2 regions of the Hathewaya histolytica genome follow, and region 2 is predicted to be linked to the other one. Evidence: predicted binding sites of a transcription regulator. Region 2 holds the regulator's gene; the other holds the start of a gene.
The links. Region 2 encodes Rex, which represses fermentation and respiration genes when NADH is low (regulators of the CRP and FNR family bind a similar motif). Its sites were predicted from a motif close to ATTGTTAANNNNTTAACAAT; they were not measured.
Positions count from the first base shown of each region.

Region 1: gap (type I glyceraldehyde-3-phosphate dehydrogenase) is a predicted target of Rex. The motif match lies at 1,897-1,916, and genes of this name have one in related genera.

Region 1 covers NZ_LR590481.1:702,003-714,662, forward strand. Annotated here, with positions in the region: gene FGL08_RS03175 (VanW family protein) at 1-686, shown strand, start outside; gene gap (type I glyceraldehyde-3-phosphate dehydrogenase) at 777-1,781, opposite strand; gene FGL08_RS03185 (tRNA (cytidine(34)-2'-O)-methyltransferase) at 2,261-2,728, shown strand; gene FGL08_RS03190 (fatty acid kinase binding subunit FakB) at 2,740-3,579, shown strand; glycine riboswitch at 3,899-3,971, shown strand; gene FGL08_RS03195 (GrdX family protein) at 4,025-4,402, shown strand; gene trxB (thioredoxin-disulfide reductase) at 4,416-5,339, shown strand; gene FGL08_RS03205 (thioredoxin family protein) at 5,422-5,754, shown strand; gene FGL08_RS03210 (glycine/sarcosine/betaine reductase component B subunit) at 5,898-7,184, shown strand; gene grdA (glycine/sarcosine/betaine reductase complex selenoprotein A) at 7,239-7,709, shown strand; gene grdB (glycine reductase complex selenoprotein B) at 7,788-9,092, shown strand; gene grdC (glycine/sarcosine/betaine reductase complex component C subunit beta) at 9,364-10,899, shown strand; gene grdD (glycine/sarcosine/betaine reductase complex component C subunit alpha) at 10,929-12,086, shown strand; gene FGL08_RS03235 (sugar-binding transcriptional regulator) at 12,337-12,660, shown strand, end outside.
Region 2 covers NZ_LR590481.1:2,204,419-2,217,078, reverse strand. Annotated here, with positions in the region: gene tsaD (tRNA (adenosine(37)-N6)-threonylcarbamoyltransferase complex transferase subunit TsaD) at 1-299, shown strand, start outside; gene pdxS (pyridoxal 5'-phosphate synthase lyase subunit PdxS) at 475-1,344, opposite strand; gene FGL08_RS10635 (formate/nitrite transporter family protein) at 1,531-2,352, shown strand; gene FGL08_RS10630 (M14 family metallopeptidase) at 2,442-3,716, shown strand; gene FGL08_RS10625 (ABC-F family ATP-binding cassette domain-containing protein) at 3,780-5,699, opposite strand; gene FGL08_RS10620 (redox-sensing transcriptional repressor Rex) at 5,939-6,583, shown strand; glycine riboswitch at 6,860-6,983, shown strand; gene FGL08_RS10615 (sulfide/dihydroorotate dehydrogenase-like FAD/NAD-binding protein) at 7,180-8,049, shown strand; gene gltA (NADPH-dependent glutamate synthase) at 8,049-9,440, shown strand; gene FGL08_RS10605 (CD0519/CD1768 family membrane protein) at 9,708-10,904, shown strand; gene FGL08_RS10600 (DNA-3-methyladenine glycosylase family protein) at 11,148-12,035, shown strand; gene FGL08_RS10595 (hypothetical protein) at 12,338-12,595, opposite strand.

The sequences.
Region 1 (12,660 bases), 1.5 Mb from region 2:
TAAGTTCATATACAACTGGTTTTAGCTCTGGAAAAGAAGGTAGAATCAATAATATAAAATTATCTACTGAAGCAATCAATGGAACTGTATTAATGCCAGGAGAGAAGTTTAGTTTTAATGGTGTAGTAGGTGAAAGGACTGAGAGCAGAGGATATAAGAAAGCCAATGTAATTATAAATAATGAATTTGTAGAAGATTTAGGTGGCGGTATATGCCAAGTTTCAAGTACTCTTTATAATACCATGATAAGATCTAAAATTGACCCAACAGAAAGATACAGTCACACTATAGCTTCTTCCTATGTGGATATTGGACAAGATGCTACAGTGAGTTGGGGAGGACCAGATTATTCTTTTGTAAATACTTTAGATTATCCAATATATATAAAAGGATATGTAACAGGCAATTCAGTTTCTTTTAATGTATATTCAAATGCTGATTTAAAGAAGTATACTTATAAGGTATACTCAGCAGATAAACAAACAATTCCAGCTAAGACAAGTGTTGTATCAGATTCAAGTTTACCAGCTGGTACTGAAAAAGTAAAAAAACAATCTTACCCAGGGCATAAAGCAACAATATATAGAGAAACATATGAAGGCGAAAAGCTTATTAAGAAAGAAGTGTTACACAGGGTTAGTATAGCACCAGTAAATGGAGTTGTATTAAAAGGAACAAAACAGTAAAGTGATTTTCTAAATTTAATTTGTATGTAGAAAAGCCATAGTTTAAAACTATGGCTTTTCTTTATAAGGTAAGTTGAAATTTAAAATGTATTATATTCTATCTATTATATGTTGAACTAAATCTACAACTCTTGCAGAATAGCCCCATTCATTATCATACCAAGCAGCGACTTTAATCATGTTTTCTCCAATTACCATAGTTGATAATGCATCTACTATAGAAGATCTAGAGTCTCCTACGTAGTCTACAGAAACAAGAGGTTCTTCTGAATAACCTAATATTCCTTTCATTGACCCTTCAGATGCTTCTTTTAATGCTGCATTTACCTCTTCTACAGTAACATTTTGGCTAAGTTCACAAACTAAATCAGTAATAGATACAGTTGGGGTTGGAACTCTTAATGAAAAACCGTTTAATTTACCTTTAAGCTCAGGTATAACCATACCTACAGCTTTAGCAGCCCCTGTGCTTGTTGGGATTATTGATTCAGCAGCGGCTCTAGCCCTTCTTAAATCTTTATGAGTTTTATCTAATGTGTTTTGGTCATTAGTGTAAGAGTGAACAGTTGTCATTAGACCTTTTACTATTCCAAACTTATCATTTAAAACCTTAGCAACTGGTGCTAGGCAGTTTGTTGTACATGAAGCATTAGATATTACATTATGTTTTTCAAGATCCAATGTATCTTCATTTACACCTAAAACTATAGTAGCATCGACATCTTTACCAGGTGCTGATAATATTACTTTCTTAGCTCCACTTTCTATATGTCCCATTAAGTCTTCTTGAGTTTTAAATTTACCTGTAGTATCAATTACAATATCTACGCCTAATTCATTCCAAGGTATTTCCTTTGGAGAAGGTTTTCTTAATATTTTAACACTCTTATCATTTATAACTAATTCATCATCTGAATAAGTGGCAGTTCCATTAAATCTTCCAAAACAACTATCGTATTTAAAAAGATGGCATAAGGTTTCACTATTTGCCCTTGCATTAATAGCTACGATCTCTATATTCTTATAATTGCCTTCAGAGACAATCCTTAAAACAGATCTTCCGATTCTTCCAAAACCATTAATTCCTATTTTCATTTAGTTATTCCCCCCATGTAGTATTGCTTTATTTAAATATTTAAAAGCTCAAAAGTTAAATAATATATAACAAATAATATATTGTATATATTATTTATATAAAAAAAACATAGTAATTGTCAATATTATATTATAAATTTTCAAATATGTTATATTTAATATTTTACAATTAGCTTTAAATACCTTTGAATTTGAATAAAATTCTTTACATTTTAAAATATATATCTTTTAATTTAAAAATAGTTTAATATGTTAAAAAAGTTTATATTAAATTATAAAGATAGTTTTGTGAAAATAGAATATTGTATATGGTTTAACAATCCTTAGGTTTAAATACATCAAGTTGTAAACACAATTTAAATAATTTTCTTATTATATAATGTATTAATTTAATTTATGATATAATGTAAAAGTATGCATTAAAGTAGTGTATACTGTAAGAACTAAATAGTTTAAGGTAACTAAGAGGAGGAATAATTGTGAATCTTAACATAGTGCTATTTCAACCAGAAATTCCTCAGAATACTGGTAACATAGGAAGGACTTGTGTGCTTACAAATTGTAAATTACATTTAATTAAGCCACTAGGTTTTAGTATTGATGAGAAAAGTGTAAAGAGAGCAGGGCTAGACTATTGGGATAAATTAGAGATAGAAGTACATGAATCTTATGAGGAGTTAAGGGAGAAATATAAAGATTCTACTTTTTACTGTTGTACTACAAAAGGAGCCAAACATTATACTGAACCAAAATTTAAAGAAGGTGATTTTTTGATTTTTGGAAGGGAATCATCTGGATTAGAAGATTATATAAGGGAAGAGAATAAAGAAAATTGTATTAAAGTACCCATGATAAATACTACTACGCGATCTTTAAACCTTTCTAATACAGTTGCTATAATTGCGTATGAAGCCTTAAGGCAAATCAATTTCCCTAATATGAAATAGGAGGAAGTGCTGTGGAGAAAATTAAAATAATAACGGATAGTACATCAGACTTACCTAAAGATTTATTAAGAGAAAAAGATGTAGAAGTTTTGCCTTTGACAGTGGAATTTGAAGGAAAAGATTATATAGATGGAGAGGATATTACATTTTCTGAACTGGCAGTTAAAATGGAGTCATCAGATAGTTTTCCAAAGACAGCGGGAATCAATCCTCAGAGATTTACGGAATGTTATAAAAAATACTTAGATGAGGGATATAAAGTAATATCTATACATTTATGTTCTAAGATGAGTGGTACATATCAAGCAGCGTGCATGGCAAAAGATATGTTAGAGACAGAAAATGTGGTTGTTATAGACAGCTATAATGTAACCTGTGGCTTAGGCTTATTAGTTCTTAAGGCTTGTAGATTAAGAGATGAAGGATTAGGTTTAGAGGAAATAGAAAACTCAATAAAGCAAACAATTCCACATGTAAAGAGTTCTTTAGTTTTTGGGTCCTTGGATAATCTTGTTAAAGGTGGTAGATTATCTAAAACAGCTGGAATGGTTGGAAACTTATTAGGCATAAAACTAGTTCTTGAAGTGAATAATGGAGAAATGAAAGTAAGAGAAAAAGTTAGAGGCACTAAAAAGGCTATAAAAAATGCTATGAAGTATATAGAAGAAAAAGAGATAAATCTTGATGAAGAAAGAATTTTATTAGCTTCAGGTGATGAAGAACTTTTGCTTAGTGTACAAGAAGCTTATGAAAAGTTAGATAAAAATTATATTAGAGCCGAAGTTGGGTGTACTGTAGGAGTTCATTCCGGAACAACAGCGGCAGGTATATTCTTTATTGAAAAGTATTAAATTTAACACTTATGTTTAATTATTATAAATTTTAAGTAAATTAAGTCAATTCATTTGTTTTATCAATAGCACTATAGATAAAACAAATAACAAATTTTAAAAAAACTATAGAAATTTATTTATTTATAGGTTATAATTGATAATGAAATAACGATTTAAAAAATTAATATAGCTGGATGAAATTTTCGAGAGATGACTTTAAAAGTTCATGTATATGAAAATGTTTTAATCTTAGTGAAATGAATTTTTAAAGTAGCCGAAGGAACAAGTATTTATCTTGCCGATAAATATGAAATTTTCAGGCAAAAGTATCGAGAATAGACAGAACTCTGGAAAGCTTATAAAAGCACCGACGGGGTAATTCTCTCAGGTACCAAGACAGAGCATAAGGGCTAGGTTCTTTTATGTTTTGTCTTTTTTTATGTCTTTAAAAATGGAGGGGAAAATGAGGGAACAACTAATTATTATTACAAATAACCCTTTGAGCGAAAAAAAGTTTCAAGATGAATACGAAGTAATATTCGTAGATAAAGAAATGAAAGAAGTGTACAACATTGTTAGAGATAAAATACATATGGGTCATAAGTTATTAACTCATCCTCTAATGAGCAGTATAAAACCAAATGAAACGCCGTATAGAACTATATGCGTATCTAAAGAAAAAAATAAAGGTGTAGATTTAGATTCATTATCTATTATAGAAAGTAGTATAATGACATTAAAAAAGTTTCTGAATATTTCACCACTTCCGCAATATAATGAAAAGATTTTAAATGATTTTCAGCTTATAGATTATGATTTAATATATCATGCATTGAATTAAAGGAGGAAATATCATGTCACAAATTTACGATACTATAATTATTGGTGGAGGTCCAGCAGGACTATCAGCAGCACTTTACGGTGGAAGAGCTAGAATGAAGACTTTAATGATTGAAAGAGCTAAATTCGGTGGACAAGCTGCTACAACAGAAGAGTTAGAAAACTATCCAGGTTCAGTTGAAGATAAAACAGCTTCATTAATAAAAAGAATGAAAGATCAAGCTGAAAGATTTGGAACTGAAATAGTTAAAGATGAGATAGTTGAAGTTCAATTAGAAGGCGATATAAAAGTACTTAAAGGTAGAAATACTGAATACCAAGCAAAAACGGTTATAATCGCAAGTGGAGCTAATCCAAGACTTGCAGGTTTCAAAAATGAAGTTGAATTAAGAGGAAAAGGTGTTTCTTACTGTGCAACATGCGATGCCGACTTCTTTACAGAATTAGATGTTGCTGTTATTGGTGGAGGAGACTCAGCTTTAGATGAAGCTTTATACTTAACTAAGTTTGCTGAAAATGTTACAGTTATTCATAGAAGAGATCAATTTAGAGCAAACAAAGCTGTTCAAGAAAAAGTTCTTAACCATCCAAAAATCAAAGTTATATGGAATACAATTCCAGAAGAAGCTATAGATGATGGTGGAATATTAGGTGGATTAAAGCTTAAGAACAGAGTAACTGGAGAAGAAAGTACTTTAAAAGTTGATGGATGCTTCGTATTCGTAGGATACAATCCAAACTCTGATTTATTTAAAGGTGTAATAGATATGACTGAAAGAGGAGATATCTTAACAGATGCTGCTATGCATACAAATGTTGAAGGAGTATTTGCAGCAGGAGATGTTAGGGACACTTCTTTAAGACAGGTTATAACAGCTTCAGCAGATGGAGCTATAGCTGCAACTCAAGCAGAGCATTATGTTGAAAACCACAAATAGTATTTAACTTAATTTTGTTAATAATTTTAAATTATTATATATGCACAATGGCGTGTATGAAAATATAGAGGAGGGTTCTTAAATGTTAGAATTAAACAAAGAAAATTGGGAACAAGAGGTTACTAACTGCACTGAGAAACCAGTATTCGTAGATTTCTGGGGAGATAAATGTGAAATCTGTAAGCAACTTATGCCAGGAGTTCATGGTTTAGAAGAAAAATATGGCGATAAAATAAAATTCGCTAGCTTAAACACTTCTGGATCAAGAAGACTTGCTATAGCTCAAAGAGTTTTAGGCTTACCAACAATGAAAATATACAAAGATGGAGAACCAGTAGCTACAATAACTCCAGATAAGATTGCTACATTAGATGACATAGAAGGATTCATAAAAGAATACTACGAAACTCTATAATCTAGAGGGACTATATATCTTTGAATGAATAAGATATACCAAGGAAGTTAATTATGCATAGAGGTATAAAAATACCTCTGTGCATTAATATAAAATTATTAGGATGAAGGCGTATGTACTCAACATTTCAGGAGGTGAAACCTATGCGTCTTGAAGTAGGTAAAATATTTATAAAAGATCTTCAATTCGGCAGTGAAACAAAGGTTGAAAACGGAGTTCTTTATGTTAACAAAGAAGAACTTCTAAATGAAATCGGTGGAGATGACAGAATAAAGAGCATCGATTTTGAAATTGCAAGACCAGGAGAATCAGTAAGAATTATCCCAGTTAAAGATGTTGTTGAGCCAAGAGTTAAAGTTGAAGGAAACGGTGGAATATTCCCTGGATTCATCAATAAAGTTGACACAGTTGGTTCAGGCAGAACTCATGTATTAAAAGGTGCAGCAGTTGTAACAACTGGTAAAATCGTTGGTTTCCAAGAGGGTATAGTTGATATGTCAGGAGAAGGTGCTAAATATACTCCATTCTCAAAGACTAACAACTTAGTAATCATTGCAGAACCAAAAGATGGTATAGCTCAGCATGCTCACGAAGAAGCAGTAAGAATGCTAGGATTCAAAGCAGCTGTATATCTTGGAAAAGCTGGTAAAGAAGTAGAGCCAGATGAAGTTAAAATTTTCGAAACATTACCACTTTTAGAGCAACTTAAACAATATCCAGAGTTACCAAAAGTAGCTTATGTGTATATGCTTCAAAGCCAAGGATTACTTCATGACACTTATGTTTACGGAGTAGATGCTAAGAAAATTATTCCTACATTTATTTACCCAACAGAAGTATTTGACGGTGCAATAGTAAGTGGTAACTGTGTATCTGCATGTGACAAAAATCCAAGTTATGTTCATATGAATCATCCAATAATCGAAGAATTATATGAAAAACATGGAAAAGATATCAACTTCGTAGGAGTAATATTAACTAACGAAAACGTATATCTTGCAGATAAAGAAAGATCATCTAACTGGGTTGCTAAAATGGCAGAATACCTAGGAGTGGATGCAGTTATAGTTTCAGAAGAAGGATTTGGTAACCCAGATGCTGACTTAGTTATGAACTGTAACAAAATCACTGCAAAAGGAATTAAAACAGTTTTATTAACTGACGAATATGCTGGACAAGATGGAAGTTCACAATCATTAGCAGACTCAACTCCAAAAGGAGACGCTGTTGTAACAAATGGTAATGCTAACGAAGTTATAACTCTTCCAAAAATGGACAAAGTTATAGGACATCCAGAAGCAGCAAAAATTATTGCTGGTGCAAATAATGAAAGTTTAAAGGAAGATGGATCAATCGTAGCTGAAATTCAAGTTATCACTGGGGCTACTAGTGAAGTTGGATTCAACTATTTAACAGCTAAAGGATATTAATTTTTAAAGAATATAGGATATTATATTGAATAATTTGAGAAAGGGAGATCAATTATGTTAAAAGATAAAAAAGTAATTGCTATCGGCGATAGAGACGGTATACCAGGACCAGCTATCGAAGCATGTGTTAAATCAGCAGGAGCAGAAGTAATTTTTGCATCTACAGAGTGTTTCGTCTGAACAGCTGCAGGTGCTATGGATCTGGAGATCCAACAAAGAGTTAAAGATTTAGCAGAAAAACACGGACCTGAAAATGTTGTTGTTATAGTTGGTGGAGCAGAAGCAGAAGCTTCAGGATTATCAGCTGAAACAGTAGCAGCAGGAGATCCAACTTTTGCAGGACCACTAGCTGGAGTAGCTTTAGGATTAGCTGCATTCCATATAGTAGAGCCAGAAATTAAAGATGCTTGTGATGCAGGCGTTTATGATGAGCAATGCGGAATGATGGAAATGGTTCTTGAAGTTGATGCTATCATCGAAGAAGTTAAATCAGTAAGAGATCAATTCTCACAATACTCACTATAATTTTAAAATTTAAAAAATAATAAATAACAGAAACTTGTGGGTTTGAATAGTAACTCCAGTTGAAGGGGGGAAATTACTTTGATTAAAGTAGTTCACTATATAAATCAATTCTATGCTGGTATCGGTGGAGAAGAAATGGCTCACATCGAACCTGAAGTAAGAGAAGGCTTTGTAGGCCCAGGTATGGGATTAAACGGTCTATTAAAAAAAGATGGAGCTGAGATAGTTGCAACAGTTATTTGTGGTGACTCATATTTCGGTGAAAACATGGAAGAAGCAGAAGCTAAAATATTAGAAATGGTGAAAAAACAAGAGCCAGATCTATTTGTAGCAGGACCTGCATTTAACGCTGGTAGATACGGTGTTGCTTGTGGTGCTATATGTAAGGCAGTTAATGAAAAATTAGGCGTTCCAGTAATGACTGCTATGTATAAAGAAAACCCTGGTGCAGATATGTACAAGAAGAGTGCATATATTGTAGAAACTAGAAATAGTGCAGTTGGTATGAGACAAGCTTTACCTGCAATGGCTAAATTAGCTTTAAAATTAGCTAAAGGTGAAGAAGTTGGAACACCTGCTGAAGATGGATATATGCCAAGAGGAATCAGAAAGAACTACTTTGCTACAGATAGAGGAGCAAAGAGAGCTGTTGAAATGCTTGTTAAGAAATTAAAAGGTGAAGAGTTCGTAACAGAATTCCCAATGCCAGATTTCGATAGAGTAGATCCTCAACCAGCTGTAAAAGATATAACAAAAGCTAAAATTGCTATTGTTACATCAGGTGGTATAGTTCCAAAAGGAAACCCAGACCATATTGAATCTTCAAGTGCTTCTAAGATTGGTAAGTATGATATAGAAGGTTTAATGGACTTAACTTCAGAAACTCATGAAACAGCACACGGTGGACATGACCCTGTATATGCTAATGAAGACCCAGATAGAGTTATTCCTGTAGACGTTTTAAGAGAGTTTGAAAAAGAAGGAAAAATTGGTTCATTACACAGATACTTCTATTCAACAGTTGGTAACGGTACAGCTGTTGCATCATCTAAAAAATTCGGGGCTGAAACAGCTAAAGAATTAGTTGCAGATGGTGTAGATGCAGTTATACTAACTTCTACGTGAGGAACTTGTACACGTTGCGGTGCAACGCTAGTTAAAGAAATTGAAAGAGTATTACCTGTAGTTCATATGTGTACAATTACACCAGTTTCAATGACTGTTGGAGCTAACAGAATAATACCAACGATTGCTATTCCTCACCCATTAGGAAACCCAGCTTTAAATAAAGAAGATGAGTACAACCTAAGAAAGAAATTAGTTGAAAATGCTCTTAAAGCTCTTGAAACAGAAGTAGAAGAACAAACAGTATTTGAAGACTAATATATAAATTAAATAATTAGGGAACAGTGTGTTCCCTAATTATTTGTAAAAATAAATTATATTATATTTATAAATATACATATTTGAAAATGTAACTATCATAAATATAATGTATGTGTTTTAATATACAATGCACTGTGTGCAATGTATTATATAAATTAGACTGAAGATAAAGAATTTTAGGTATATTGTATAATGTGGATTGTATAAAATTTTATATTATTAAAATATAAAATAATCTAGTTTTTTCATTTATGAGGAGGTTAACAATATGAGTTTTCCAGTTATTAAAAAATCAGCTTATGTATTAGCCCATACTCCAGATATGATAATACATAATGGAACTACACAAATGGTAGAAAGAAAGTCTCATCCAGATTCAGACTATTTAAAAGCAATCAAATCTAACTTAAGAACTTACGAAGAAGTAGTAGGGTATGCACCAAACCAAACTTATATAGGAAACATGACTCCAGAACAATTAGGAGAAACTCCAAAACCATGGTTTAAGTCAAATGTTGAAAATGCAAATAGATACGGTAAATTTGGTGAAATTATGCCTCAAGATGAGTTCTATGGATTAATGAAAATTGTTGACGTGTTCGACCTTGTTATTCTTGAAAAAGATTTCACTGAATTAGTAAAAGAAAAATTAATGAATCATAAATTATTTAAAGAAAAAGCTGAAGCTATTAAAGAAGGAGAAGAAGTATCTTTAATAGAAACTTTAGTAAATGAAAAAGGTGCTGAAGGTTTATATCAAGATGGTAAATTAGTAGGATGTGTTAAAAGAGCACACGAGGTTGATGAAAACTTATCAGCTGAATATATGCTTGAAAACTTAGCAGGTAAAGCTACATCAGTTATAGCTTTAGCTCACTTAGTTGATGGACTAGATGTACCAGTAGAAGAAATTGGATACATTATTGAATGTTCAGAAGAAGCAATCGGTGATATGAACCAAAGAGGAGGCGGAAACTTAGCTAAATCTATAGGAGAAGTTGTTGGATTAACAGGTGCAACAGGTTCTGACGTAAGAGGATTCTGTGCAGCTCCAGCTCACTCATTAGTAAGTGCATCATCATTAGTTAAAGCAGGAACTTTCAAACATGTTGTAGTTGTTGCAGGTGGATGTACAGCTAAATTAGGTATGAATGGTAAATCTCACTTAGGAAAAGAAATGCCAGTAATGGAAGATTGCTTAGGTTCATTTGCCATCTTAGTATCTGAAAATGATGGTGTAAACCCAATCATCAGAACTGATATTTTAGGAAGACATACAATAGGACATGGTGCGTCTCCACAAGCAGTTCTTCAAGCATTAGTATTAGAACCATTACAAAGCCATGGATTAAAAATAACAGACATAAACAAATTCTCTCCAGAAATGCAAACTTCAGAAATAACTGAACCAGCAGGTGCAGGAGATGTTCCAACTCAAAACTATAAAATGATAGGGGCTCTAGCTGTTAAAACTGGACAATTAGATAGAAAAGAATTACCAAACTTTATTAAAGATCATGGATATCAAGGATTTGCTCCAACTCAAGGACATATTCCTTCAGGAGTGCCAATAGTTGGACACGGTGTTGACAGAATATTAGATGGAACTTTAGAAAATTTCATGATCATAGGAAAAGGAAGCTTGTTCTTAGGAAGAATGACTAACTTATTCGATGGTATATCATTTGTTGTAGAAAAGAACCCAGGAGTAGTAGAAGCTGAGGGTGGAATTAATAAAGAAGAAGTTAAATCAATGGTTGCAGATGCAATGAAAGATTTCGCTAAATTCTTAATGCAAGAATAATATTCCTAAAAAGAGAAGAGGTGAATTTCATGAGCCAAGATGCTGCAAAAAAAATGATATCAGAAGTTTTTAATGATATAGCTGACGGTCTAAAGAGCGGAAGATTTGGCAAAAAGGTTAGAATAGGTTTAACTATTTTAGGCTCTGAGCATGGAGTTGAAGAAATGGTTAAAGCTGCTGAAATAGCTAATAGTAAATATGATGATTTTGAAATAGTTTTAATCGGAAGTAAAGTAGACTCAGACTTTGAAGTAGTAGAAGTTGAGAATGCTGAAGAAGGCCATAAAAAGATGGTTGAGATGCTTGAAAATGGTCAGTTAGATGGTTGTGTAACACAACACTTTGATTTCCCAATAGGAGTATCTACAGTAGGAAAAGTTGTAACACCAGGAAAAGGAAGAGAAATGATTATAGCAACTACAACTGGAACAACTTCAACTAATAGAGTTGAAGGAATGGTTATAAATGCTATTTCTGGTGTAGCCGCTGCTAAAGCTCTAGGAATAAAGAACCCTAAAGTTGGTATCTTAAATGTAGAGGGAGCTAGACAAACAGAAAGAATTTTAAATGAAGTAAAAGAAAATGGTTATGACTTAACTTTCTCACAATCTCTAAGAGCTGATGGCGGTTCTGTAATGAGAGGAAACGACCTTCTTGCAGGAACTCCAGACGTTATGGTTTGTGATTCATTAACTGGAAACTTATTAATAAAAATGTTCTCTTCATTTACAACAGGTGGAGGATATGAAACAATAGGTGCAGGATACGGGCCAGGAATTGGTGCTGACTATGATAAATTAGTTAACATAGTTTCAAGAGCATCAGGAGCACCTTTAATTGCAGAGGCTTTAAGATACTGTGCAACTTGTGCTAAGAACAAAGTTTTAGCTATTGCTAAAGATGAGTTCCAAAAAGCAGGTAAGGCAGGATTACAAGCATCTATAGATAAAGTAACTAAGAAAAAGGTTGAAACTTCTGATGAAGAAGTTAAAATGCCACCAAAAGAAGTTGTTACATTCTCAATTCCAGGAATAGATATTCTTGAATTAGAAGACGCTTGCAAAGTGTTATGGAAAGAAGGAATTTATTCTGAAAGTGGTATGGGATGTACAGGACCAATAATACTAGTTCCAGAAGCTAAGGGTAACGAAGCAACTGAAGTATTAAAAAAAGCAGAATATATTTAATATAAAAAAACTGTCTCAAAATTTAATTTTGAGGCAGTTTTTTTGTTTTATACATGTTATATATAATAGATTATACATATTATTTATTATGTAATCTGTATATAAAAATAGAAAAAGGTTTAAAATAAATTTGAATATTCAGCTAAAATGTATATTAAAAAGACTTTCAAAATCATTGGTATTAGAGTATAATATTAGTGGGAACATTATTAATCATATGGGACAATATAGTACCTAAAGAGGTGTTTATATGATAGATATACTAAAACTTGAAAAAAAGATAGTACCGGAGATATTAGGGCTTTTAGAAAAACGATATAAAATTTTAAGATCCATAAGATATAATCAACCTATTGGAAGAAGGGTTTTAGCAAATAACTTGAGTCTTGGAGAAAGAACTATTAGAAATGAAGTTAACTTTTTAAAGTCACAGGAACTGATAGAGATATATACTGAAGGAATGTATATAACAGAAGAAGGGGAAGAGATAATAGAGAGACTTGGTGGTTTTATACATGAAGTAAAAGGGTTAAAGGATTTAGAAGAGAGAATTAGAAGTTATCTTAAAATAAAA
Region 2 (12,660 bases):
CAGCATCCTTCCAAAGGGCTGTAGTAGAAGTTTTAGCAGAAAATGCTATGAAAGCATGTAAATTAAAAAATGTAGATAAAATTATAGTGGCAGGTGGAGTTGCGTGTAATTCAGCTTTAAGAGATGAACTAAATAAAGAAGGGGAAAAAAGAGGAATAAAAGTTTTATACCCATCCCCAATATTGTGTACAGATAATGCAGCTATGATTGGAAGTGCAGGATATTTCGAATATAAAAAAGGCAGAGTTGCAGAACTTACTTTAAATGCTGTACCAAATTTAAAATTAGGTCAGAGGTAACAGTATTTAAATAAAAATAAGCTCTTATAAGAATAGTATAGATATGTTTTTCTATATATTCAAAATAAGAGCTGTTTTTTATTCATAGAGGTATTTATAAAATAGATTAATTTATCTATATTTACTTTTGATCTATTGAGAACTAGGCTTTACAGTAGTTTCTCTTCTCTACTAATTACCATCCTCTTTCAGCATATTTACATTGTAAATCATCTATTACTAGGCCTGACATTGCGTCACCAAGGTCTTCTGATATTTCGGCAAGTTTTTTAGGATCATTATAGTGAGTTGTAGCTAGTACAATAGCTCTAGCTCTTTGTTCTGGGTTTCCTGATTTAAATATTCCAGATCCTACGAATACACCTTCAGAACCAAGTTGCATCATTAAAGCTGCATCAGCAGGTGTAGCTATACCACCAGCTGCGAAATTAACCACAGGTAATTTTCCTTCTTTCCATACATACTGAATTAGATCATATGGTGCATTCATTTCTTTTGCAATACTCATTAATTGTTCTTCAGAGGCATTTTTAACTCTTTTTATATCATCCATCATGGTTCTCATGTGTCTTACAGCCTCTACAACATTACCAGTACCAGCTTCACCTTTTGTTCTTATCATAGCAGCGCCTTCTCCAATTCTTCTTAGAGCTTCACCTAAATTTCTAGCACCACAAACAAAAGGAGCTTTAAAATCTCTTTTATTTACATGAAAAGCTTCATCAGCAGGAGTTAAAACTTCACTTTCATCTATAAAATCTATTCCTATGGATTCGAGTATTTGAGCTTCCACAAAATGTCCTATTCTAACTTTAGCCATTACAGGAATTGAAACAGCTTCTTTTATTTCTTTTATCATCTTAGGATCTGACATTCTAGCAATGCCACCTTGTTTCCTAATGTCAGCTGGAACTCTTTCAAGAGCCATTACAGCACAAGCACCAGCTTTTTCAGCTATTTTTGCTTGCTCTACATTAGTTACATCCATTATAACTCCATTCTTAAATATCTCAGTTAAGTTTTTGTTAGTATTATAGTTATTCATATATAATCCCCCTATATAAAATTTACAAATAAAGAATAATTTATTTTATATTCTATTTCCTATATAAGTATAAAATAGAAATAAGAAAAAATAAAGTGTACCCATACATTGTAATGGAATTGTACTAGAAAAAAAGTTATTCTATAGTATAATAGTTTAGAATAACATTATTACGGGGGAAGAAAAATGGAGAAACTATTGTTAACACCGGGGGAAGTATGTGATTATACTATTGAAGTGGGGGTAAAAAAGGCAAAGGGTAGAAAATTAAATATGTTTTTGCTTGGGATAATGGCAGGCGTGTTTATATCTATAGGAGCCTTTTCTTCTACAGTAGCATCTCACAGTATAAAAAATTTTGGGGTTTCAAAATTAGTAGCTGGATTCGTGTTTCCAGTAGGATTAATATTAGTATTAATATGTGGAGCTGAACTTTTCACAGGAAATAACTTACTATCTATAGCGTATTTAGAAAAGAGAATAACCTTTAAAGATTTTATAAGTAATTGGATCTTAGTTTTTATAGGTAACTTTGTAGGGGCTATTCTATTTGCACTTTTAATTTATCATAGTGGTGCTATTAAAGCTAATGGAGGTATGGTTGAAGCTTATGCTTTGAAGACCACATATGTAAAAGAGAGCCTAAGTATTAAAGAGGCACTTTTAAGTGGTATACTTTGTAATATTATAGTATGCAGCTCTGTATGGGGAAGTTATGCATCTAAAGATATAACTGGCAAGGTATTCATGGCATTTTTTCCAATTATGGCTTTTGTAATTAGTGGATTTGAGCATTGTGTTGCTAATATGTATTATTTATCTCTAGGACATTTGTGTAAGGGAAATTTAAACTTAACCTCAGTATCTACCTTATCTAAAGAAAACTTGAGTATGATAAATGGTTTAAATTTATTTAAGAATATATCTATAGTTACCTTAGGAAATATAATAGGTGGGGCTATATTTATAGGAATTACATATTGGTTTATATATAAACGTAATAAATAAATTAAATAAAAAACTAATAATTAAAATTAATCACCAAAACTATATTAATTATATAAGCTGATTATATAACTAGTATGTGAGGTGATTTTTTGATTATTTTAAAGGAAGGGGATAGAGGTACAAGGGTAAAGAGGTTGCAATCTTTGCTCAAACAGTTAGGTTATAATGTTGGAAATATTGATGGAATATATGGAAGTAGAACTAAAAATGCCGTTTCAAGTTTTCAAAGAGATAGAGGTATACTACCAACGGGAGTAGTAGATGATATAACTTATAATAGAATAACTGACTATTATAAAGGCTTTAGAACTTACATTGTAAAACAAGGTGATACTTTAAGTGGTATATCAAAAATGTTTAATGTTCCAATAAATCAAATAGTTATATCAAATAATATACAGAATCCTGATATGTTATCCATTGGTCAAGAGTTAATTATACCTTATAGAAACTTAGGGGTAGTACCTACTGATATAGATTATACCTATGAAATTATGGAGGAAAACATTAAGGCATTAAAACGATTATATCCATTTATAGAAATAGGGAGTATAGGCAAAAGTGTTCTAGGAAAAGAATTGTATTATATAAAACTTGGAAATGGCCCAAATAGAGTTACTTATAATGCTTCCCATCATGCCCTAGAGTGGATAACCTCACCTTTACTTATGAAATTTACAGAAAACTTTTTAAAAGCTTATATAAATGGTGAAAATATAGAAAGTTATTCTCCTAGGGAAATATGGGATAGTTCAACAATATATATAATTCCTATGGTGAACCCAGATGGGGTAGATCTAGTTTTAAATGGACTTTCAAGAGATAATCCATACTATAATCAGCTTATCCAATGGAATAATGGAAGTACAGACTTCTCTAAAAATTGGAGTGCCAACATAAGAGGGGTAGATTTAAATCATAATTACAATGCATCCTTTGAGGAAGCTAAGAAAGCGGAAGAAGAGTATGGAGTTTATGGACCAGGTCCAACTAGATATGGAGGACCTTATCCAGAGTCTGAACCTGAAACAAGGGCCATGGTAAAGTTCACAAGGGAAGGTAATTTTAGATTAGTAATTGCCTATCATAGTCAAGGCGAAGTTATATTTTGGCAGTATAAAGACTTAGCAGGAGAGGAAAATAGGAGAATTGCAGAGGTTTTTTCAAGACTAAGTGGGTATAGGCTAGGAGAAACTGTTGGTATTTCATCTTATGGTGGATATAAGGACTGGTTTATAAAAGAATTTAGAAGGCCAGGTTATACTATAGAAGTTGGATTAGGTAAAAACCCACTACCTATAAGCCAATTTGATAAAATATACAATGATAATATAAAAGTGCTTTTAGAGGCAGCTATAATATAGTACTTTTTATAAAAGAGAGTGAGAAAATTTCTACTCTCTTTTATAAAGTTCAACTATACGTGATTATTGTAGGAGATTCTCCCACTCTTCGTATAATTCTTCAAGGGTAAGTTCTTTTGAGCTTAATGCATTATTTACTTCTATGGTTTTATCTGGATTAGAATATATTTCTTCTTTGCAAAGATCTGCATGAAGAGATGCTATTTCATCTTCTATTAAACTTATCTCTTTTTCTAAGCTTTTTATTCTTATATTTTTTTGCTTTGCTTCCTTTTCTAACTCTCTTTTTTTCTTCTTTTCTTGAGTTAGTTGGGTTTTAGTTTTACCTGAAGATTCTTCTTCAGCTATTTTAAAACGAGTAGGATTTAATTTCTTTTCTATATAATACGAATAATTTCCAAGATACTCATGCACTCCATCTACTTTTAGTTCTAAAATTTTATTTATAACTTTATTTAAGAAGTATCTATCATGTGATATAACAAGAATTGTGCCATCATAAGTTAATAAGGCATCTTCTAAAGCTTCACGTGATAGAATGTCTAAGTGGTTTGTTGGTTCATCTAGAAGTAAAAAATTTGCCTTTGTAAGCATTAATTTTAATAGATTTATCCTACATTTTTCACCACCACTTAGAGAGGATATAACTTTAAATACATCATCACCGAAAAATAAAAAAGAGGCTAAAGCACTTCTAACTTCAGTAGTGGTAAGGTGTGGGAAGTCATCCCAAACTTCATCTAGAACAGTCTTATCTTGATTTAAATTGGATTGTTCTTGATCGTAGTATCCAATATCTACATTTTTACCTAAAGAGCTATAACCGCTATCTGCTTTAACTAAATCTAATAGAATTTTAAATAATGTGGTTTTTCCACGTCCGTTCTCTCCAATTAAGGCTACTTTCTCTTCCCTTTTAAGTTGAAAGCTTAAGTTATTGAAAAGTACTTTCTCTCCATATCTTTTACTTAAGTTTTCGATAAATAGTACATCACTACCACTTGTTATATCAGTATGAAAAGAGAAGGGTTTTAACTTAATTTCCTTTAAAGGAGCATCTATCTTTTCCATTTTATCAAGGGCTTTTTGACGACTTTCAGCAGCTCTGACACTCTTTTCTCTATTAAAGGATTTAAATCTTTTAATAATTTCTTCTTGGCGCTTAATTTCCTCTTGTTGATGTTCATAAGCTTTTATATGAAGTTCATAATTTTTCTTTTTAAGTTCTATGAATTTAGAATAGTTTCCATTATAGCTTTCAATTTTTCCATTTAAGAGCTCTATGGTTCTATTGGTAATGGAATCAAGAAAAAATCTATCGTGAGAAATAATTATTATACTACCTTTATAAGATTTTAAATATTCTTCTAACCATTCTATAGCATCTAAATCTAAGTGGTTAGTAGGTTCGTCTAAAAGCAGAATTTCAGGTTTTGTAAGTAGTAATTTACAAAGTGCTACACGAGTTTTTTGTCCACCACTTAATATATTTATTTCTTTTGAAAAACTTTCTTCTTTAAAACCTAATCCATAAAGTACTTTATAGATTTCAGCTTTATATACATATCCACCCTTAAGCTCATAAATCTCCCTAGAATTTGTATAATCTTTTATTAACCTATTATAATGCTCAGTATTAGAATCTTCATATGGTTGGTTAAGTTCCTTTTCAAGTCTATTTATTTTTTCTTCTAGACGTATAAGCTCATCAAAAACTGTAAGCATTTCTTCATATATGGTTTTAGTGGAATCTAGAGATAGGTTCTGAGATAAATATCCAAGTTGTTTACTTTTATCTATAAACATATCACCACCATCATGCTCTAAGTTCCCAGTAAGTATTTTGAATAAGGTTGACTTACCTGCACCATTAGAACCAACTAGGCCAATTTTGTCGCCTTCATTAATACTAAAAGTAATATCTTTTAATATTTCATCAATACCATAACTTTTATATATCTTATTACAACTAAGAACTATCATTATTATCACCTTCATTCCTATTAAATGCATATAAACTATTATACAGAATTATTATATAATAGTCACTTAGGTATTTATATAATGTTAAAATTGGATATAATATATAATTATAGCATAGTATAATACTTGACAATAACTTACCTATAATACTAATATTATATATATTGCTGTATTCAAAAAATCTATAAAAAATAATTTAACTATACATTATAAAGAGATATTATAGGGAGGTGTTATTTTTGGATAAAAAGAAGAATAATATATCTATGGCAGTAATCAAGAGATTACCTAAATACCATAGATATTTAAGAGAATTATTAAGTAATGATGTAGATAGAATTTCTTCAAAAGAACTAAGTGAAAAAATAGGCTTTACAGCATCACAAATTAGACAAGATTTAAATTGTTTTGGAGATTTTGGACAGCAAGGATATGGATATAATGTAAGTGATTTATACGAACAAATTAGTAATATATTAGGACTTTCAAAGGATTATAAAATGGTATTAGTTGGTTCAGGGAATATAGGGCAAGCGGTTGCTAATTATGTTAACTTTGAAAAGTTAGGTTTTGTAATTGAAGGTATTTTTGATAGGAATCCTAAATTAATAGGATTAAAAATTAGAGATATTGAAGTTAAAGATATAGATATGTTACCACAATTTTTAAATGAAAATGAAATAGGTATAGGTATAATATGTGTAACTAGTGAAAGTGCTCAAAATATATGCGATACTCTTACAACTGGTGGAGTAAAGGGAATTTGGAACTTTGCACCAGTGGATTTAAATGTTCCAAAGAATGTAACTGTTGAAAATGTACATTTAAGTGAGAGTTTATTAACATTAAGCTGTTTACTTAATAACTGTGATAGTTGTTGTTAAAAAATAATCAAAGTACATATACCTTTAGGAGGTTTTAAATGAAAACTTATCTAAAGGTTTGCTTTTCAATCAGCACATATGTAATGTTTTTATTGACTAAATATTTATAAAATTATAATATAAGTATATAAAGGAATAAGTGTAGCTTTATATATTTAAAAACTAAATACGTGAATGAGGGTTATTGGAGATACTTTTAAAAAAGTAACCGAAGAAGAAAAGAATAAATTTCGCTATGGATTTATTATGAAACTTTCAGGTGGAGGAACAATAGCCGGACACACCCCTGGAGAGACTCGTAAAGAGCATCGAAGAAGAAACTTAGTATTTTGAAAATATTATGACGTAGTATTTTCAAAGTATTAAGGAATCTTTCAGATAAAAGGACAGGGATAAATAGCATATATTACAGCTATTTATCCCTGTTTTTTTGTGTTTATTAAATATGTTAATAATCTAATAATTCGGATAAGTTGCAATATAATTGTTAAAAATGTTACATAAGTATATAAAAGATGTTATAATAATTTAAGTGAAAATTATAAATTTTAATAACATAAAATCATTTAATATACAATAATTATGGAGGAATGGACATGTATAAAATTGTTGAGAAAAGACAATTATCTCCTCAAATATTTTTAATGAATATTGAGGCGCCAAGAGTTGCAAAGTCAGCTTTACCAGGACAATTCGTAATAGTGAAAATGACTGAACAAGGGGAAAGACTTCCTTTAACAATTTGTGATTATGATGCTAATAAGGGTACAGTTACAATTGTTGTACAAGCAATAGGATGCTCAACTCAAAAGATGATGGATTATAATGAAGGAGACTATTTCCACGACTTTGTAGGACCTTTAGGACAAGCATCAGAATTTGTGGAGCAAGATATAGAAGAGCTTAAAAAGAAAAGAATTTTATTTGTAGCAGGTGGATTAGGAACTGCTCCTGTTTATCCTCAAGTTAAATGGTTACATGAGCATGGGGTAAATGCTGATGTTATTATCGGTGCAAAAACTAAAGAATTAGTAATATTAGAAGAAGAAATGAAAGCAGTAGGACAAGATGTATACATAGCTACAGATGATGGTTCATATGGATTTAAAGGCCTTGTTACAAATTTAATAGAAGATTTAGTTAATAATCAAGGTAAAAAATATGACCTAGTAGTAGCAATTGGACCAATGATAATGATGAAATTTGTATGTTTAACTACAGAAAAATTAGGAATAGATACTGTAGTAAGTTTAAACCCTATTATGGTTGACGGTACAGGAATGTGTGGGGCTTGTAGGGTAACTGTAGATGGAGAAACTAAATTTGCATGTGTAGATGGACCAGAGTTCGATGGACATAAGGTTGACTTCAATGAAGCTATGAGAAGAGCTGCAATGTATAAATCAGAGGAAACTAAACAAAATGAAGGAATTCAAAAAGGATGCAATTTAGGAGGTGCTAAATAATGAATTTAGATAGAATGAAAAAAGTTCCTATTGCTGAACAAGATGCAAAAGTTAGAGCTAGAAATTTTGAAGAAGTTTGTTTAGGATATACAGAAGAAGAGGCAGTACAAGAAGCTTCTAGATGTTTAAATTGTAAAAATCCAAGATGTGTTACAATGTGCCCTGTTAGCATAGCTATACCAGAGTTCATTCAACACGTTAAAAATAGAGAATTTGAAGAGGCTGCAAAAACTATAGCAGAATATAGTGCATTGCCAGCAGTATGTGGAAGAGTTTGTCCACAAGAATTACAATGTGAAAGTAAATGTGTTTTAGGTATAAAAGGAGAATCAGTAGCTATAGGAAAGTTAGAGAGGTTTGTAGCTGACTGGACAAGAGAGCATAATGTGGATATAGCATCTACTAAAGCTAAAAATGGTAAAAAGGTTGCTGTAATAGGAAGTGGTCCTGCAGGATTAACTTGTGCAGGAGATCTTGCAAAAGATGGTTATGATGTGACTATTTTTGAAGCATTACATGAACCAGGTGGAGTACTAGTATATGGTATACCAGAATTTAGATTACCTAAAGATACAGTTGTTAAACATGAAATAGAAAATGTTAAAAAATTAGGTGTAAAAATTGAGACTAACGTAATTGTTGGTAGAACAGTTACTATAGATGAGTTATTTGAAGTTGAGAAATTTGATGCTGTATTCATAGGATCAGGAGCTGGTCTTCCTAAGTTCATGGGAATACAAGGTGAAAACTTAAATGGAGTATGTTCAGCTAATGAATTCTTAACAAGAACTAATCTAATGAAGGCTTTCAAAGAAGGTTACGAAACTCCAATTAGAGTAGGAGAAAAAGTTGCAGTAGTAGGCGGAGGAAACGTTGCTATGGATGCTGTAAGAACAGCACTAAGACTAGGTGCTAAAGAAGCTCACATAGTATACAGAAGATCTGAATCAGAACTTCCAGCAAGAATAGAAGAAGTTCATCATGCTAAAGAAGAAGGTGTAACATTTGACCTTCTAGTTAATCCAATAGAAATTTTAGGTGATGAAAATGGTTGGGTTAAGGGTATGAAATGTGTAAGAATGGAATTAGGTGAACCAGATGAATCTGGAAGAAGAAGACCAGTTGAAATTCCAAACTCAGAGTTCGTATTAGATGTAGACACTGTAATTATGTCACTTGGAACATCACCAAACCCATTAATTCCATCTACAACAAAAGGTCTTGAAATTAATAAGAGAAGATGTATCGTAGCAGAAGAAGATACAGGTTTAACTTCAAGAGAAAATGTGTATGCTGGAGGAGATGCTGTAACTGGAGCAGCTACAGTTATACTAGCTATGGAAGCAGGAAAGAAAGCAGCTAAAGCTATTGATGAAAAATTAAATAGCTAAAATTTAAAAAGAGTATGTCTGATTATTTATTGGACATACTCTTTTTTATTTATACAAATATTTTATATTCATAGTAAAAATATATAGATAAAAATATAAGTATAAAAATATAAAGAATTGTTTGACATTTAACATTTGTATATATAAAATATAAATTGAAATACAAAAGAAAGGAGAGAGACTGTTAATTTGCCCTAAGTTTTTAGAAAATTTAGTCAATTGTAAGTTTCTTTTAAAAGTTTCACAAATATTAGGAGGGGTTATTCAATGAGTGGGGAAAAGACTATAACTAAACCAGTGGAAGAAAAAAAAACTAATCAAAAAAAGATAGTTAAAGTTGTAACAACAGAAACTTATGTAGCTTTTGCAGTTATTGCAGTTTTATTTTGGGTATTTGCTAGTAGAATGGGTGTAGATAAGATGTTTAAAACCATGATGGGTACTGCACACGATTTAATTCTAAATACTATATGGTTTTTAATGGGGGTAATAGTTTTAGCAGGTGCATTTACATCATTGTTATCTGAATTTGGAATAGTAGCTATAATAAATAAAGTTTTATATCCTCTTATGAAACCTTTGTATGGACTTCCAGGTGCAGCATCTGTAGGGGCTGTTACTACGTATCTATCAGATAATCCATCAATAGTTCCTATTGTTCAAGATAAGGGATTTTTGAAGTATTTTAAAAAATACCAGATTCCATCACTTGTAAACTTTGGTACAGTTTTTGGAATGGGATTAATAGTTACAACATTTATGCTAGCTCAGTCTTCTGATAAAGTAAATTTAGGTAAAGCTGTTCTAATAGGGAATATAGCAGCTTTAACAGGTGGTATTTTAAGCGTAAGATTAATGTTAATCGTAGGTAAAAAGAGATATGGAACAGAGCAAGAGGCTGTAGATGGTGAATATGAAGGCTATGATATGTTAAAATATAGAGAAGTTAGAGAAGGAAATGTTACTCAAAGAGTTTTACAAGCATTATTAGATGGTGGTAAGACAGGTGTTGATACAGCACTTACAATTATACCAGGAGTTGTAATAATGTGTACATTTATAATGATGTTATCAAAGGGACCTGGACCTAATGGTGTTTTCACAGGAGCAGCATATGAAGGAATAGGATTCTTTCCTTGGATAGGATCAAAATTACAATTTATAATTAAACCTTTATTTGGTTTCTCAAATTCAGAAGCCATAACATTCCCTATTACGTCTTTAGCATCTGTTGGAGCATCCCTGGCAGTAGTACCAGAGTTTTTAAAAGCAGGTATTATAAATGCAAAAGATGTAGCTGTATTTACAGCAATGGCAATATGTAATGCTGGTTTCTTAAGCGTTCACGTTGGACTTATGGATGCTATTGGAGAGAGAGATTTAGTTAATAAAGCTATTATAACGCAATTATTAGGTGGTATAGCATCAGGTATATTAGCTAATATATTATATATGATTTTTTAGGACTAAATAATATTATAATAAATAATTTAATAATTCATATAACGAAACAGCTCTTAAACCTTTATAAGAGCTGTTTTAATATTAAATTATATGAAAGTATGTAGTTAATATATAAATGGTTTGTTATAATATTATTAAAAAATATAAATTAGTACAAAATAATTAATAATAGCTATAAGATATTTATAGATAAGAAAATATATAATACATAATATTAATTAATATAAAAGGAAGGTGAACATAATGGACTATAGAGAATATGAGGCTTTAGAAGAAATAGAACAAGGGATTATAATTAAAAATGTAAAAAGTTTTGAACTTAAGGATATATTCGATTGTGGACAATGTTTTAGATGGAACAGGAGAGATGATGGAAGTTATGTAGGTGTAGCATTTGGGAAGGTTATTGAAGTTCAAAAAAACCAAGATGATGTCATAATATATAATACTAACATTAAGGATTTTTATGATATATGGGAAGAGTATTTTGATTTAAAGAGGAATTATGGAGATATTAAAGAAGAGCTTAGTAAAGATCCAATATTAGCTGAATCTACATCGTTTGGAAAAGGAATAAGAATTTTAAAACAAGATCCTTTTGAAATTACACTTTCATTTATTATTTCAGCTAATAATAGGATACCTATGATAAAAAAAGCCATAAATAATATAAGTAAAGCATGGGGAGAAGAGATTATATACAAGGGGGAATCTTATTATACTTTCCCTAAATTAGAAAAATTAAAAGACGCTACTATAGAAGAATTAGAAGAATGTAGAACAGGGTTTAGGGCAAAATATATAAAAGATACTGTAGAGAAAATATATAGTGGAGAGAAAAATTTAGACTATATAAAAGGTCTTAGTGATGATGAATGTCATGAAGCTATGAAAGAGTTTAACGGCATTGGGCCTAAAGTATCTGATTGCATAATACTTTTTTCTATGCAAAAGTATTCAGCTTTTCCAGTGGATGTATGGGTTAAAAGAGCCATGCAACATTTTTATGTAGCTCCTGATGTGTCATTACCTAAGATTAGAAAATTCGGCAGGGATAAATTTGGCGATTTATCTGGATTTGCTCAACAATATTTATTTTATTACGCCAGAGAAAACAATATTAAAATATAAAAGTATTGATATTACAAGGTTATTAGTAGAAATTTAATAAAACGTCAAAAATTTAAATTAAAAAATTTTACGTTCATGGAATAGTGGATAGCAATATATGAAGGTAGCCTTTGAAATCATAGCAAGGGTATGAAAAGTAAAAGTGTCAAAAGAACATATTAGACAGCATCTAAGAAGATGATTAGGTTATGTTACAAAATATAGAATATAATATTAAATTTTAGACTAGGCGTTAAAATGTAATCCTAGTCTAAAATTCTAATACATATTATTTGAAACTTATATTGTATCTTCAAAAAAGTTTATTTTAAATCTTTTTTTAGTATACTTATTCCAGTACTAATTCCAAATAATAATATAAAAAGACCAATCAATTTTAAGAAAAATGAAATATTAGAGTAATCATTTATAATTACCAAAAATGCTATACCAATTATCATTGTAAATAAAGATAAAAACATTAGTTTAATAGTAGATATGTTGTTAAGAAATACTTTATTTATGATGATAAACAAGATAAATATAATGAAGATAATAAAAAATACATATAAAGAACTCATAAAAGATACTCCTCCTATGGTAAAATATTGAATAATAATGTTGATTTTGGTATAGTTAACATTAT